DNA from 4 places in the Kitasatospora misakiensis genome. Region 4 is predicted to be linked to each of the others. Evidence: riboswitches for the same ligand, from Rfam matches in the RefSeq annotation. Region 4 holds a riboswitch; each other region holds the start of a gene.

Region 1 (3,850 bases), on a different contig from region 4:
GCCGGGTCGCCCAGCGGACCAGCACACCGGGCTCCTGGACGAGCGCGTCCAGGTCGGTGAAGTTGGACAGCCGGGGGAAGCGCAGCACGGCGACCCGCAGCACGTCGGCGCCGAGCGGGCCGCGCGCGGCGGTCCGGTCGACGACGGTGGACAGGTCCAGCGAGTCCTCGGCGTCCAGCCAGAGGTCCGGCAGCATCGGCAGGGTGCCGAGCACCGGACGGCCGGTCAGCTCGCGCAGCATCTCCAGCCCGGGGGCGAGCAGCCGCGCGTCGCCGCGGAACTTGTTGACGAACCAGCCGGCCACGTGCCGCTGGTCCTCGGCCGACAGCAGCGCCAGCGTCCCGTACATCGCCGCGAAGACGCCGCCCCGGTCGATGTCCCCGACCACGACGACCGGCAGCCCGGCGGCGGTGGCCAGGCCCATGTTGGCGATGTCCCGGTCGCGCAGGTTGATCTCGGTGGGCGAGCCCGCGCCCTCGCAGACCACCACGTCGAAGCGGCGGCGCAGGTCCGCCAGGCACTCCAGGGCGCGCTCCAGCAGCACCGGCTTGCGCTCGCGGTAGTCCAGCGCGCCGACCTCGGCGACCGGGCGGCCCAGCAGCACCACCTGGCTGCGGCCGTCCCCGCCGGGCTTGAGCAGCACCGGGTTCATCGCCGCCTCCGGCTCGACCCGGGCGGCCTGCGCCTGCATCGCCTGGGCGCGGCCGATCTCGGCGCCGTCCGCGGTGACGAAGGAGTTCAGCGACATGTTCTGCGCCTTGAACGGCGCGACCGCGACGCCCTGCCGGGCCAGCCAGCGGCAGATGCCCGCGGTGACCACGCTCTTGCCGGCGTCCGAGGTCGTCCCGGCGACCAGCAGTGCCTTGCTCATGCCCCGCCCCTTCTCCCGCTCGCTGCCTTCCGGGCCGGACTGCCCGGACCGCCCGGACTGCCCGGACCGCCCGACCTGCCCAGCCTGCCCGATCTGCCCAGTGCGGCCTGGAGCAGCAGGTGCCCGGCGACCGTCGTACCCAGGGCCAGCGCGCTCACCCGCCGGGAGAGCACGCACGCCCGCTCGATGTCGTCCACCCCGACCGGCCGCAGCCCCTCGCCCAGCACCGGCCGGTGCTCGGTGCGCTCGCCGTACCGGAGGGTCCCGCCGAGGCGGACGCCCACCGCGCCGGCGAACGCCGACTCGGCCTGGCCGGCGTTCGGGCTGGGGTGCGCGGAGCCGTCCCGCCGCCAGACCCGCCAGGCGGTGCGCGGTTCGGGGGCGGCGGCCACCGTCAGCAGCGCGGTCAGCCGGGCGCCCGGCCAGCCCGCCACGTCGTCCAGCCGCGCCGAGGCCCAGCCGAACCGGGCGTAGCGCGGCGAGCGGTGGCCGACCATCGCGTCCAGGGTGTTCACCGCGCGGAACGCCAGCAGCCCGGGGGTGCCGGCCAGCCCGCCCCAGACCAGGGCGTTGACCACGGCGTCGGCGGTGTTCTCGGCCACCGACTCGACGACCGCGCGGGCGATCTGCCGCTCGTCCAGCCCGCTCGGGTCGCGTCCGCACAGGTGCGGCAGCCGCTCCCGGGCCGCCGTCAGGTCACCGGCCGTCAGCGAACGGCCGACGGTGCGGGCCTCCCGGGTCAGCGAGGCGCCGCCGAGCACCGTCCAGGTCGCGGCGGCGGCCAGCGCGGCCCGGCCGAGCGGACGGCGGGCCAGCAGCCGGTCCGCGGCCAGCGCGCCGGCCGCGACGGTGCCCACGCAGAGGGCGGTGAAGACGGCGCCGGCGGCGCGGTGGTCGCGCCAGAGCCGCTGCTCCAGCCGGCCGGCCGCGGTGCCGAAGCCGGCCACCGGGTGGCCGCGGCGCGGATCGCCGAACCGGGCGTCGGCCAGGTATCCGGCGACGGCGCCCGCGCCGAACGCGGCGGCCCGGGTCAGCGGGCGCACGGCACGCTGCGCGGCGTCGTCGAGGGTGGGTTCGGGCCCGGCGGGGCAGCCTGCATCGCGTGCGTGTCCTCACTCAGGGTCCGCGCCCTGGATCGACGTACCGGGGGCGAGAGTCTCCTGGCTTCCGGGTCGGACGCGCTCCCGGGCCCTCCGGCGGCTTCTGACGGCTCGCTGCGGCTGGTTCCGGTCGTGCTCCCCGGTGACAGTGGCGGGACCGCGCCGGACTCGCACCGGCTTCCTCTGCATGCCTCCGTAATGGCTGAAGGATCCCATCACGGGCCCGATCCGGGAGTCAACCGAGGTCGCGGAGGGGTTGGTCACACGGCGGACCCCGCCCGGCGCCCGCCGTTTCCCGTCGCTGCCTCCGCGCCCGCCGACAGGCGCGGGCCGACGCGATCGGCCGGATCGTGCGGGTGGACCGGGCGGACCTCGCCGCCGTCCTGCGGTCCGATCCCGCCCGGTCCGATCCGGCCGTTCCGGCGTCTTCCGGCCGGGGCGGGCCCGCGGTGGTGACATTCCCGGTGTGACCTTCCTAGCGTGACAACCCGTACGGCCGTGTCCTGCTGGCCCCGCCCCGCCCCGCCGAGTGGACTGGGCTGTGGAGTGGGTCCAGACACCGATCAGCGGGGAGCGAGTATGCGTTGGGGAATCGCGGCCACCGTGGCGGCCGCCGCCGTCGGCACCGGGGCGGCCGTCCTGGTGATCGGCCGCCGGGCCTCGGAGCGGATGGTCCGCCCGGCCGCGGGCGTCCGGGAGCGGACCGGCCCGGTGGTCGTTCAGAGCCTGGGCGCGGGCCGGATCACCTTCACCCGGAGCCCGCTGAGCGAGCGCCCCGGCCGCTGGGCCGTGGAGTGGGGCCAGGACGGGCACGCCGTCGTCGAGGAGGTGCTGCACCGCGACGAGCAGGGGGTGACCCGCCGTCTGGTCCGCGCCGACCGCGGCACCCTCGCCCCCGGCACCGAGGTCCGCTTCACCCCGCGGGTCTACCTCGGCGACCCGGCCGCGGCGCTCGGCCTGACCTTCGGCGAGACCGCCGTCGAGGGCGAGCTGGGCGCGCTGCCCGCCTGGTGGCTCGACGGCAAGCGCGGCACCTGGGTGATCCTGGTGCACGGCCCGGACGCCGACCGCTCCCAGACCCTGCCGGTCCTCCCCGTCCTGCGGCGGCTCGGCCTGCCCGCGCTGGCCGTCAGCTACCGGGGCGACGCGGGCGCGCCGGCCTCCCCGGACGGCCTCGGCCACTTCGGCGAGACGGAGTGGCGGGACGTCGAGGCGGCGATCCGGCTGGCCCTGGACAGCGGCGCGGGCCGGGTGATCCTCTACGGCTGGTCGCTGGGCGCCACGATGGCCCTGCAGGCCGCCGCCCGGTCCGACTACGCCCCCTCGATCAGCAGCCTGGTCCTGGACTCCCCGGTCCTGGACTGGCCGGCCACCGCCCGCCGGGGCGCCGCCCGGGCCGGCTTCCGGGGCGCGGCCGCCGAACTCGGCGCGCTGGCCGCCCAGGGCCGCACCGGCGTGGATCTGGCCGACTTCGCGCGCCTCGCCGAGGGCGCCGACCTGCGCGTGCCCACCCTGGTGCTGCACGGCCCCGACGATCCGGTGGCGCCGTTCGGGGCCGCCGAGCGGCTGGCCGCGCGCCGTCCGGAGCTGGTGAACCTCCAGGCCTTCCCCGGCGGTGACCACGCCGCCCTGTGGAACGCCGCCCCGGACCGCTACGCCGAGACGCTGCGCCGCTGGCTCACGCCCTTCTGCTGACCCCGGGCCTGACCCCGGGCCCCGGCCCCGCGCCCGACCCAGGCCGCCGTGTCCCGTCGTCGCCCGCCGTGGCCCGCGGGGCACGGGAGCCGGGGGGAGCCGGGGGAGCGTGGACGGTCCGCGATCGGCGCGCGGGCCGCAAGGGACCTCGTACGGACCACCCGTCCGCCCCTACTCTCTGACC
Region 2 (3,850 bases), on a different contig from region 4:
TGACCCGCAGCGCGATGGCCGAGGCGGCCGTCCGCTGCGCCGACCACATCGCGGCGCTCCTGAGCGGGCGCCCGGACGGTGTGCCGGTGGCCACCGCCTGACCTGCGCTGATGGCCGGTCAGGCGGTGGCCCGCGCTTGGGGACCGCGTCAGGCCGTGCCGGGGGTCAGGGGGGCGGTGATGCCCGGTTGGGTGCCGGCGCCGAAGGACCAGCCCTCGACGTCGCCCGGGGCCGGGTCGTAGGAGCCCGCGCCGAGGTTGCTGTAGGACCACGGACCGCCGTGCGCGGCGTGCCAGTACGACCAGTAGGCGGTGCCGGTCGGGTTGGTGCAGCTCGCCGGCAGGGCGTTGATCTTGCAGACGAAGCCCGGGAAGCGCGGATGGAAGGCGTACGGGAAGCCGGCGCCGGTGAGGGCGGCGAGGCCGCTGGCCGGGTCGCCCGGGGCGCAGCCGGTCTGGATGCCGCCCCCGAGGGCGGTGAAGTCGACGACGACGGTGACTCCGGAGGTCCCGGTGCAGGCGGCGGCCCGGGCGGGCGGGGCGGTGGCGGTGGAGACGCCGAGCAGGCCGGCGGTGAGCGCCGCGGCGGCGGCGAGGGCGCCGAGCGTGCGGCGGGTGGTGCGGGCAGGTCGGGCGGGTCGGGCGGTGGTGGTCATGGGTGTGCTCCTCGGGTGCGGCGCGCGGGGGCGGGCAGTCACGGGCGGGCGCCCTGGGCGCTGAGGCCGGCCAGCCCCTGGCCGGAGAGGCCGAGGACGGCCTGGGCGGTGGCCCGGGCGGCGTTGGCGGGGTTGAAGCCGCTCGCGTCGTAGGCGACGGCGCCGCGCACGGCGGGGTCGGCCGCGCAGCCCTGCTGCAACTTCACCAGGCTGCCCCAGCCCTTGAGCCCAGCGGCGAACCGTCCGCCGGTGAGCAGCGTCGAGGCGGCCAGGCCGGTGCTGTTGGCGTTGGAGGCGGTGGCACCGGCCGCCGCGAAGCCGCCGTCGGCGTTCTGGTGGGCCGTCAGCCAGTCCAGGCCCGCCTTGGCCTTGGCCGCCCGGCCGGTCGCGGCGAGGGCCTGGGCGGCGAGCGCGGTGGCGTCGGTGTCGGCGGCACAGGCGGGCTGCCCGAAGGCGATCGGGAAGCCGCCGTCGGCGCACTGGGCGGCGGCCAGGAAGTCGGCGGCCGCGGCCGGGGCGCCGCCGGGCGTGCGCTGGAGGGCGAGCAGGGCGAGCGACTGGCCGAAGGCGTTGCTGTAGTCGCCCCATTGCGAACGGTCGGAGAAGCGACCGGTCGGCGTCAGCAGCGAGCGCAGCCGGGCGGGCAGGTCGACGCCGCCGAAGGCCGCCGGGTCGCCGCCGCGCACCTCGGCGGCGAGCAGGAGCTTGGCGGTGGCGCCCGCGTAGGCCTCGGTGGTGCCGTCGCCGAGGTAGCCGCTCAGGATGTCGGGCCGGGCGAGCCAGGCGGTGGCGCGGGCGGCGGCCTGGTCGGCGCTGCGGGCGGCGGCGAAGGCCAGGACGGCGTCGACGGTGAGGCCCTGGTCGGGGTAGGCGGTGCCGTCGAAGACCGACTCGAAGTGGTCGCCGTCGACGAGTTGGCGGGCCAGCCACCCGGCCGCGGCGGCGTCCGGGCGGTGGGTGGCGGAGGCGGTGTCGCCGGAGGCCGGGGCCGCCGGGGCGGCGGTGGCGGCCGGGAGAGCCGTGGTCAGCGCGAGCGCGGCTATCGCGAGCGGGCCGAGCGAGCGGCGGAACACATTCCGGGTCTTGGTCTCGGTCTGGGGCACGGTCATGGGCACGGGAGGCCTTTCCGGGCCTGGGCGCACGGGTGCCGCCGGCCGCCGCCCGGGGTGTCCGCCGGCCGGCTCCTGGGGCCCCTGGCCGCAGACCACGACGGGAGGAGGGGGGCACACACCTCCGCCGACGGGTACTCGGGCTCGCCGCCGACTGCCGTCGGCGGCCTACCGTTGCGGGTCAGCGCCGGAATTCGACCGGACTTCCCCCGACGGCGGAGTCAGAACATGACGGCTCATGATGTCGGCTCTGCTGACAAACTGACAAGAGGTCAGGGCCGGTCCAGCCCCGGTGGATCGAACCGCCCCCCGCACGACATGGGCCCGCCCGGCCGTCGCGGGTGCGGCGGCCGGGCGGGCGATCGACCGGGGGCGGACGGGGTCCGGGCGCCGGGGTCAGGCGCCCTGGTAAGGACCCCGGGGCAGCCGCCGTCCGGTCAGCAGGTGCCGGCCGCGCGCTCGCGCACGACCAGATCGGTGCGGCCCGCCGTGGCGTCCAGCCAGACCACCCGGGTGCCCCGGTCGGCCGCCGGGCCGTACTGGCCGCCGCGGTTGCAGGAGAGCCGCTCGGGGGTGCCGCCGGTGAGCGGCAGCTGCCAGAGCTTCGGCAGGTCGGCGTTCTTCGTGCCCTTGGTCGCACGGTGGCCGTAGTCGCCGAAGGTGACCGCGCGGTCGGAGGCGGTGAGGCTGCGGATCCGGTGCGGTGCGCCGCTGCCGCCGGGGAGGAGGTCGGTCACGCCGGAACCGTCCAGGGCGCCGGAGCGGATCGCGCTGCCCTTCGTGCTGTCGGCGGGCGACTCCACCCAGAGCAGTCGGTCGCCGGCGAGGCGGGTGCTGCCGACCTCGGTCCCGGGGGCGTTCGCGTCGTCCACCACGTACTGGGCGACGACCTTGCCGGCGGCGATCGAGTAGACGGTCGGCGCGCTCACCGTCCGCTCACCCGCCTCCCAGCTCTCCGTCCAGGCGAGCAGGCCGTCCTTGAGCGAGAGGTCGGAGGCGCGGTGGCCGTCCGGCAGCGGGATCCCCACCGCCGGGGCGCCGTCGCGGGAGAGCATCGGCCCGGCCTTCCCGGTGGCGGGGTCGTTCCCCACGAAGGCCACGTCGCCGCCGGCGACCCGGACGCCGCTCAGGAACGCGTTCACCGCGCGGTGGACGCTGCGCACCGGTCCGCCGTCGAGCGGCCGGGCCAGCACCTCCGTGCCCCAGGTGCCGTCGGCGCCGGGGCCCATGGCCACCCACGCGGCGGACGTGCCGTCGGTGGCGGGCCAGCCGTGCGAGCGGCCGTCCTCGGGGCTGAGCCGGACGGGCTCGGCGGAGCCGCCGACGGCTCCCGCGAACACGGCCATGCTGCCCTTGGCGCCCTTGCCCGCGGTGGCCGCCACCCAGCGGCCGGCGGCGACGTCCGGCGCGATGCTCTCGCTGGAGAGCTCGCGCAGCAGCGGGCGGCTGTCCACGCCGATCCGCCGCTGCCAGCCGTCCTTGATCCCGTGCGCGTCGAACGCCCCGGCGACGGTGCGGAGTTGGGCACGGTCGAGGCCGAGCGCGCGACCGGCGGCGAGCACCGCGTTGCGGGCGTCGACGAAGTCGTCCAGCGGGGTGAGGTACTCGGCGAGCGCGCGGTAGACCAGGCGGTCGGCGAGGAGCGGGTCGAGGGTGCGCCGGATGTCCCACAACGCCCCCGAGACGATGGTGGAGTTGAGGTGCGCGCCGCCGCTGTCGACGCCGGACGGCACCCCGATGTAGTCGGCGACGGTGGTGCGGCGGTCGTCCATCCGCCGGTCGGCGCAGGCTTCGGGGGTGCCGGTGCGGCAGAGGCCCTCGCCGAGCAGCGCGGCCTTCGGGTCGGTCATCGGGATGCCCCGGCTGGTCACCTCGATCGCGTTGCCGAAGTAGTCCGCGACGGCCTCGTCGAGCGCGCCGGACTGGCCGAGGTTGACGAACCCGGCCGTGTACTTGACGACGCCGTGGGTCATCTCGTGGCCGGCGACGTCCCGCGCGACGGAGAACGGGTGGCGCTTCTCGCTGCCACCGCTGTAGATCATCTTCTCGCCGTCCCAGTAGGCGTTCTCCAGGGGCTCGCCGTTGC
Region 3 (3,850 bases), on a different contig from region 4:
CTCGTCGTACGCCTCGTGGCGGCCGAGCTGCTCGGCGAGGTCGGCGGAGCGCTCGTAGGCGGTGAGCATGATGCGCTCGGAGATGAGCGTGGAGAGGGTCTTGGCCTCGGCGGAGTCGAAGTCGATCCGCAGCTGGAAGAAGACGTCCTGCAGGCCCATCACGCCGAGGCCGACGGGGCGCCAGCGGGAGTTGGAGGCGCCGGCCTCGGGGGTCGGGTAGAAGTTGATGTCCACCACGCGGTCGAGGAAGGTGACGGCGGTGCGGACGGTGGCGTCCAGGCGCTCCCAGTCCATCGCGTTCAGCAGGTCGGCGGCGGTGGCACCGGCGGCGACGTGGGCGCCGAGGTTGACCGAGCCGAGGTTGCAGACGGCGGTCTCCGAGTCGTCGGTGACCTCCAGGATCTCGGTGCAGAGGTTGGAGCTGTGCACCGTGCGGCCCGGCAGCGCGGTCTGGTTGGCGGCGCGGTTGGAGGCGTCCTTGAAGGTCATCCAGCCGTTGCCGGTCTGCGCGAGGGTGCGCATCATCCGGGCGTAGAGGGTCTGCGCGGGGATGGTGCGGACGGCCTTGCCGGCCAGCTCGGCCTTCAGGTAGGCCTCGTCGAACTCGGCGCCCCAGAGGTCGACCAGCTCGGGGACGTCGGCGGGGGAGAACAGCGACCAGTCCGCGTTGGCGTTGACCCGGCGCATGAACTCGTCCGGGATCCAGTGCGCCAGGTTGAGGTTGTGCGTCCGGCGCGCCTCCTCACCGGTGTTGTCGCGCAGCTCCAGGAACTCCTCGATGTCCGCGTGCCAGGTCTCCAGGTAGACGCAGGCCGCGCCCTTGCGCCGGCCGCCCTGGTTGACGGCGGCGACCGAGGAGTCGAGGGTGCGCAGGAACGGCACGATGCCGTTGGACTTGCCGTTGGTGCCGCGGATCAGCGAGCCGCGGGAGCGGATCCGGGAGTAGGACAGGCCGATGCCGCCGGCGTGCTTGGACAGCCGGGCGATCTGCGCGTAGCGGGAGTAGATCGAGTCCAGGTTGTCCAGCGGGGAGTCCAGCAGGTAGCAGCTGGACATCTGCGGGTGCCGGGTACCGGAGTTGAAGAGGGTCGGCGAGGAGGTCAGGTACTCCAGCCGGCTCATCAGGCGGTACAGCTCGGCGACCTCGGTGACCGACTGCTCGGTGTCGCCGACCGCCAGGCCACAGGCGACGCGGAGCAGGAAGTGCTGCGGGGTCTCGACGACCTTGCGGGTGATCGGGTGGCGCAGCAGGTAGCGGCTCTGGACGGTGCGCAGGCCGAAGTACTCGAAGCGGTCGTCGCCGTTCGCGTCGACCAGCGCGTCCAGGGCGGCGGTGTGCTTGGCGACGAAGGCGGCGGTGGTGTCGCCGATGAGGCCCTCGGCGTGGCCGACCGCGATCGAGGTGGAGAACGAGACCGCGCCCTGGCTCGACGCCTCGTCGACGATCTCCAGCGCGAGCAGCCGGGCCGCGAGCTTCGAGTACTGCGGGTCCTCGGCGATCATCGACGCGGCGGCGTCGACGGCCAGCCCGCGCAGCTCGGCGAAGTCCGAGCCGGCGTGCCGGCCGCGGAGCGCGGCGGCGGCGACGTGGCCGGGGTCCACCTGGGGGAGGTCGGCGCTGCGATCGGTGAGAAGGCGCAGGAGCGCGCCGCCGGGGTCGGAGACCGTCGGGTCGGCGGGGGCGGAGCTGGAACCCTGGGCGGGCAGGGCGACTGAGGCAGCGGTGGTCAAGGCGCTCTCTCCTGGCGGCGATCGGCGGTGGAACGGGGGCCGGGCCGATTGGGCAGGGGAGTACGCCGCGCGGGCCCGTGGGTGTCGCGCGCGTGTCGTCCCCGGCCCGCCCGCGAGGCCCGGAAGGTGGTGCTGGTGCGCATGGCCTCTGCGGGGAGGAGCCGGCACGCCGTCAGCAGGTCATCGGACTCGCGGACTCCCGGGGGGAGGCGCCGCACACCGCTGCGGGGCAGTCCCGGAATCGCACCGGGTTCCCCTGCTTCGACAGCAGGAGTGAGCATACATCTAGTGGCGCTCGTCCGACGAAGCCCCACATGTAGTGTCGCGAGGCTGCGTGTCGCGGGTCGGGTGCGATAAGCTGCGGGGGCTTTCGGAGCCCGTCAGACCGGTGCGTGCCACTCCTGCGCGGGCTTGGCGGCGCACAGCCGCATCCGCACCTGGGAGCCCGTACCGGTGCCCGTGGGGCCGGTCGCCGGGTTCTCCACGCACTTCCCGCTGTCCTCGTTGAGCAGCTGCCCCGCGTCGGTGGCGCGCCAGCGCTGGTCGGGTCGGCGGGTGCAGCCGGTCAGCACCGGGAAGCCGATGTCCGGGTCCTCCAGACAGCGTCCGCCCTGGCCGACGGAGCCGTCCTCGCCCATCGTCCAGGTCTGCGCCGGGGAGCCGTCGCAGGTGGCGGCGCCGACTGCGGCCGGGTCGCCGGCCACCCGGCTGTCCAGGCAGTAGCCGGGCACCGCGGAGGTGATCGCGCCGCTGGGGCGGCCCGCGGCGACCTCGAAGGAGAACGCGTCGGTGGTGAGGCCCGCGCCGCCCTCCCAGATCTCGAAGCCGGCCTGGACGGCGCACAGGAACGAGCCGGCCGGGACGTAGCCGCGCTGGACCGCGTCGCGGGTGAAGGCCCGCAGGTCGAGCCCGGTGACGACGTTGGTGGCGGAGGCCGCCTCGTAGGTGAGCAGGGTGTGGCTGCTCTTCTTCGGCGCCTCGTACACCCGGTAGGCCTGGCCGCCGCTGCGCAGTTCCCCGGCCTGCTTGCCGAACGGCGAGGTGCCGTTGCCGCGCAGCCAGATCATCACCTCGGCGCTCTCGGTGAAGGAGCAGCTGCCCCGGGTGGTGCTGTACCAGAGGTCGTAGGAGGCGTTCCAGACGCCGCCGTCGACCTGGGTGGTGCGCCAGGTGCTGGTGGCGTACCGCAGGTTGTCGACGGCGATGGGCAGCGGGCTGACGCCGTCGCCGCCGACCGGGGTGCTGATGTGCGGGTACGCGCCGGGGCCGCGGACCGGGTCGGCGATGTTGCCGCGGGCGACGGCGCTGCGGGTGACCGCGAAGGAGGCGCTGTCGGCGCCGCCGCGGATGCACAGGCCGCCGGTGGCGTTCCACTCGTTGGGGTTGATGATGTAGCGCCCGGAGTCCACCGGCTGCGAGGGGTAGCGGTTCTGTGCGGTGGAGCACAGCTCGCCGGGTTCGGCCGTGGTCAGGGGCGGCGGGGGCGGCGGGGCGACCGCGGCGGTCGAGGGGGCGCTCTCGCGCGGGATCAGCACGGCGCACAGGCAGAGCACCAGGAGGGCGGTGGGGGCGATCCACCACCAGGCGCGCGGCCGGGGGCGCCCGGCTCCGGGCAGGAACGGGCGGACCATGGTCTTCGCCTCCCAACGGGGGGTACTGGTGTTCGGTGTGCGGGGCGGCCGGTGCTCCCGGCGGCCTCCCGCGGGCGCGTGGCCCGCGGTCGGTCGAGGCTATCCGTCGGCCGGCGGCGGAGTGCTCCTGGGCTTGGTGGCGGTCGGCTTCTTCGCCGTGGCGGCCGAGCCGGACGGCTTGGCGCCGGTGGAGCCGGACGGCTTCGCGTTCGGCGAGGGCGAGGCCGACGGCGAGGGCCCGGCGGACGGCTGGGCGGGCGGCGCGGGCGGCGGCGCCGTCCGGAGCGGCTGCGAGCGGACGGTCCACTGCCCGGAGTACCGGGGCGCGGCGACACCGGCGGCGTACGCCGCACTGGCCGGCCCGGAGGAACTGACCCGCCAGTCGACCTCCTTGACCGCCTCGTACCAGATCAGGCCGATGATGTCGGGGTGCTGGGGGAGCTGGGTGAACATCTCGCTGATCCAGCGGGCCTTCTGGCCCGAGCTGT
Region 4 (3,850 bases):
ACCGACCCGGGCGGCTTCGGGCAGGTCGGCTGCGTGTACACGGCCCAGGGCTTCGAGTACGACTGGAGCGGGGTGATCCTCGGCCCGGACCTCGTGTGGCGGCAGGACGGCTGGGTGACCGACCGGACGGCGTCCAAGGACCCGGTGTTCACCCGGTCCACCCCCGACGCCGAGGTCGACCGGCTGATCCGGAACACCTACAAGGTGCTGCTGACCCGCGGGATGATCGGCACCGTGATCACCTCAACCGACGCGGAGACCCGCGCGAAGCTCCGCGAGTTCGCGGGCGGCTGAAGCCACCGGGCCCGTACGGGAACTCGGACCGACCGAGTACCCGTACGGGCCCGCCTGTGAGCCGGGTGGGGCTACTCGGCGCCGCCGGCGGGGGCCGGGGTAGCGGCCGGTGCGGAGGCGGGGGCGGCCCACTTCTTCTCGACGCCTGCCAGGCGCCAGTAGGCGATGGCGGCGGCCCAGACGACGACGAAGAGGCCGACGATCGCGTAGCCGACGTTGTCGAGGGAGATGTCCGCGATCCAGCCGGACACCGGGTCGGTGAGGTCGAGCTTCTCGTGCAGGACGCTGACCAGCTCGATGGTGCCGATGATGAAGGCCACCGCGATGGACAGCCCGGTGATGGTGAGGTTGTAGTACACCTTGCGGACCGGGTTGGAGAAGGCCCACTGGTAGGCGAAGTTCATGAAGGTGCCGTCCAGGGTGTCGAACAGGCTCATGCCGGCCGCGAAGAGCAGCGGCAGGCAGATGATCGCGTACCAGGGCAGGCCGGCGGCCGCGCCGGAGCCGGCCATCACCATCAGGGTGACCTCGGTCGCCGTGTCGAAGCCCAGGCCCAGCACCATGCCGACCGGGAACATCTGCCCGGGGCGGGTGATCGAGCGGGTCACCCGGTTCAGGAGCCGGGCCAGCAGGCCGCGGGAGTTGAGGTGCTCCTCCAGCTCGGCCTCGTCGAAGTGGCCGGCCCGCATCGAACGGAACACCTTGAGGATGCCGAAGAGCGCGATCAGGTTGAGGGCGCCGATCAGGTAGAGGAAGGCCCCGGAGGCCGAGGTGCCGACCACGCCCAGCCACTGGTGGGTGGCGGACTCGTCGTCCATCAGGGTGTTGGCCAGCTGTGCGCCGCCCGCCACCAGGGCGGCCATCAGCACCACCATCGAGGAGTGCCCGAGGGCGAACCAGAAGCCCACCGAGACCGGGCGCTTGCCGTCCGCCATCAGTTTGCGGGTGGTGTTGTCGATCACCGCGATGTGGTCGGCGTCGAAGGCGTGCCGCATGCCGAGGGTGTACGCGGTGATGCCGAGGCCCACCCCGAAGACCTGGGTACCGACCTCGTACTTCTCGGGGGCGACCAGGAAGATCAGCGTGCCGAACGCCACCACGTGCATGGCGAGGATCACGCCCATCAGGCCGGCGGTTCGGACGGTGTCCTCGCGCCGCCAGCGGAAGGTGGGCAGGGGGGTGGGCGCCGCCGGGGCGGCGACGGTTTCGGGCAGGGTCATCCTGGGATCACGCTCCAGCACCTCGTGGAAAGACTTCGTGAGATGCCGTGGCCGGTCTCCTGGCTGACGGGGCTCCCGGACCCGCCTTCCCAGGTGCGCTAGGCGCCCAGTGGCGATATGGGTACGGACAACTGTCCCCCGATCACAGTGGCGAGGGCCGCTCCGGACTGGGATCCCTGAGGATCCTTCACCGGTCTTCCCGAGCACCACGGCGGGGAACACCGTAGGGCGCGGCGGACGACCCTTGCAAGGCTGCGCACCTGCGCAGGTGTCCAGGATCACACCTCCCGGCCTGCGAGAATGGGCCGTATGCATCTCGTACCGGCCGACCGCGCGGGCCACCGCACCATCGACGGCCACCGGGTCTGCGAAGCCATCGCCGCGATCGGCGACAGCGCGCACATCCGGTCCTGGGCCGACCGCTTCTCGCTGCTCGCCGACCCCGGACGGCTCGCGCTGCTGCTCGCCCTGCACCGCACCGGACCGCTCGCCGTCACCGACCTCGCGGTCGCCACCGGCATGCGCGACCCCGCCGTCTCACAGGCCCTGCGGCTGCTCCGGACGGCCGGTGTGGTGACGGGGGAGAAGGAAGGACGTGTGGTGCGCTACCGGCTTGTGGACGCGGCTCTGCGCCCCCTCCTCGACGAGTGCGCCGTCGAATCCGCCGTCACCGAGCACAGCGACCACAACGAGCACAGCGACCACGCCGAGCCGGACGGCCACGCCGCGCACACCGACCACCCGGAGCACGCCGGGCGCCCGGGGCACCCGGAGCACGCCGCGGCGGCCGGCTGACCCGCCGGACGCCGCGGGGCCGCGGGGCCGGACCGGCGTCAGCCCCGGGCACCGGCCGGCTGGCAGGACGGGCACCAGAACAGGTTGCGGGAGGCGTGCTCCTCGGTCCTGACCTCGGTGCCGCAGACCAGGCACGACAGCCCGGCCCGCCGGTAGACGTACACCTCGCCGCCGTGGTCGTCGACGCGCGGCGGGCGGCCCATCGCCTCGGGGGTGTGCTCGGGGCGTACGGTGTCGATCCGGCCCGCGCCGACGCCCTCGCGCATCAGCGCGACCAGGTCGGCCCAGATCGCGTCCCACTCGGCCCGGCGCAGCTCACGCCCGGCCCGGTGCGGATCGATGCCGTGCCGGAACAGCACCTCGGCGCGGTAGACGTTCCCGACCCCGGCCAGCACCTTCTGGTCCATCAGCAGGGCGGCGATCGTCGTCCGGCTGCCGGTGATCCGCCGCCAGGCGGCGTCCGGGTCGGCGTCGGCGCGCAGCGGGTCCGGCCCCAGCCGGGCGGCCACCGCGGCCTTCTCGGCGCCGGTGATCAGCGCACAGGTGTTGGGGCCGCGCAGATCGGCGACGTGCTCGTCGTTCTCCAGCCGCAGCCGGACCAGGCCGACCGGCTCGGGCACCGGGCCGCCGCCGAGCTCGGCGAAGGTGAAGCCGCCGTACAGCCCGAGGTGGACGTGCACCCAGGCGTCCTCGCCGAAGCCGAGGAACAGGTGCTTGCCGGTGGCCTCCGCCGCCACCAGCTCCCGCCCGTCGATCAGCTTGGCGCCGTCCGCGAACCGCCCCTGCGGGCTGCTGGCGCGGACCGACCGGCCGCCGAAGGCGCGGTGGTTCTCGGCGGCGAGGCGGTGGATGATGTGGCCTTCCGGCACGGGCGCGGCTCCCCCCGGTGGTTCGTTCAGGACGCGTCCATCATCGCAGTCGGCACTGACAGACCCGGCCCGGTGCCGAGGCCAAACCGGAGCCGCTCAGCGGACCGGGATGCCCATCAGCCGGGCCAGGATCACCCGGTCCAGCTCGGCGGCGGTGGCGGCCACGTCGAGGTGGGAGTTGTCGATGATCGGCAGCCCGGAGTTGTACCAGCCGGCCATCCGGCCGTGGATCCGGGCCACCTCCTCGTCGCCGAGCCGGCGGTTGCCGCTGCGCCGGGCGTTGCGGCCGAGCACCGAGTCCAGGCTGGGCAGCAGCACCACCGGGATCATGCCGGGCCCGATGTGGCGCTTCCAGCCGCCGAGGCCGATCGCCGGGCGGTCGGGGAAGACGGCGTCGTCGATGATGCAGGAGATGCCGTTGGCGAGGTAGTTGCGGCAGGCGAACCCGCAGGTCCGCCGGGCCAGCCGGTACTGCGCCTCGGAGGCGTTGTTCCAGCCGGACTGCGGGTTGGCGAAGCCGGACTGCACCCACTCGCGGACGTCGTCGAGGCTGATGTGCGCGGTCGGGGTGGGCCGCCGCTCGGCCCAGTGGCGGGCGACGGTGGTCTTCCCGGCGCCGGCCGGGCCGATCAGCAGCACCGCGATCGGACCGGCGGGGGCGTGCTGCTGCGG

The links. Region 4 has a riboswitch for cobalamin ahead of nicT (Nickel transporter NicT). Riboswitches for the same ligand answer to the same signal wherever they lie in the genome.
Region 1: it holds a riboswitch for cobalamin, as region 4 does, so the genes downstream of both, ACFP3U_RS22225 (cobalamin biosynthesis protein) here and nicT (Nickel transporter NicT) in region 4, are expected to answer to the same signal.
Region 2: it holds a riboswitch for cobalamin, as region 4 does, so the genes downstream of both, ACFP3U_RS33065 (prenyltransferase/squalene oxidase repeat-containing protein) here and nicT (Nickel transporter NicT) in region 4, are expected to answer to the same signal.
Region 3: it holds a riboswitch for cobalamin, as region 4 does, so the genes downstream of both, ACFP3U_RS05815 (ribonucleoside-diphosphate reductase subunit alpha) here and nicT (Nickel transporter NicT) in region 4, are expected to answer to the same signal.

Annotation. Positions count from the first base shown of each region.
Region 1 is NZ_JBHSOF010000030.1:77,630-81,479, reverse strand. It holds gene ACFP3U_RS22230 (cobyric acid synthase) at 1-871, opposite strand, end outside; gene ACFP3U_RS22225 (cobalamin biosynthesis protein) at 868-1,914, opposite strand; cobalamin riboswitch at 2,003-2,181, opposite strand; gene ACFP3U_RS22220 (alpha/beta hydrolase family protein) at 2,551-3,666, shown strand.
Region 2 is NZ_JBHSOF010000068.1:2,472-6,321, forward strand. It holds gene ACFP3U_RS33055 (NAD(P)-dependent oxidoreductase) at 1-101, shown strand, start outside; gene ACFP3U_RS33060 (flagellar hook-length control protein FliK) at 149-655, opposite strand; gene ACFP3U_RS33065 (prenyltransferase/squalene oxidase repeat-containing protein) at 694-1,764, opposite strand; cobalamin riboswitch at 1,877-1,996, opposite strand; gene ACFP3U_RS33070 (M4 family metallopeptidase) at 2,202-3,850, opposite strand, start outside.
Region 3 is NZ_JBHSOF010000004.1:166,569-170,418, forward strand. It holds gene ACFP3U_RS05815 (ribonucleoside-diphosphate reductase subunit alpha) at 1-1,707, opposite strand, end outside; cobalamin riboswitch at 1,889-2,016, opposite strand; gene ACFP3U_RS05820 (GH12 family glycosyl hydrolase domain-containing protein) at 2,112-3,362, opposite strand; gene ACFP3U_RS05825 (glycoside hydrolase family 26 protein) at 3,462-3,850, opposite strand, start outside.
Region 4 is NZ_JBHSOF010000008.1:107,280-111,129, forward strand. It holds gene ACFP3U_RS09385 (DNA/RNA helicase domain-containing protein) at 1-294, shown strand, start outside; gene nicT (Nickel transporter NicT) at 366-1,514, opposite strand; cobalamin riboswitch at 1,547-1,740, opposite strand; partial or broken gene ACFP3U_RS09395 (ArsR/SmtB family transcription factor) at 1,824-2,162, shown strand; gene ACFP3U_RS09400 (Fpg/Nei family DNA glycosylase) at 2,348-3,178, opposite strand; partial or broken gene ACFP3U_RS09405 (AAA family ATPase) at 3,275-3,850, opposite strand, start outside.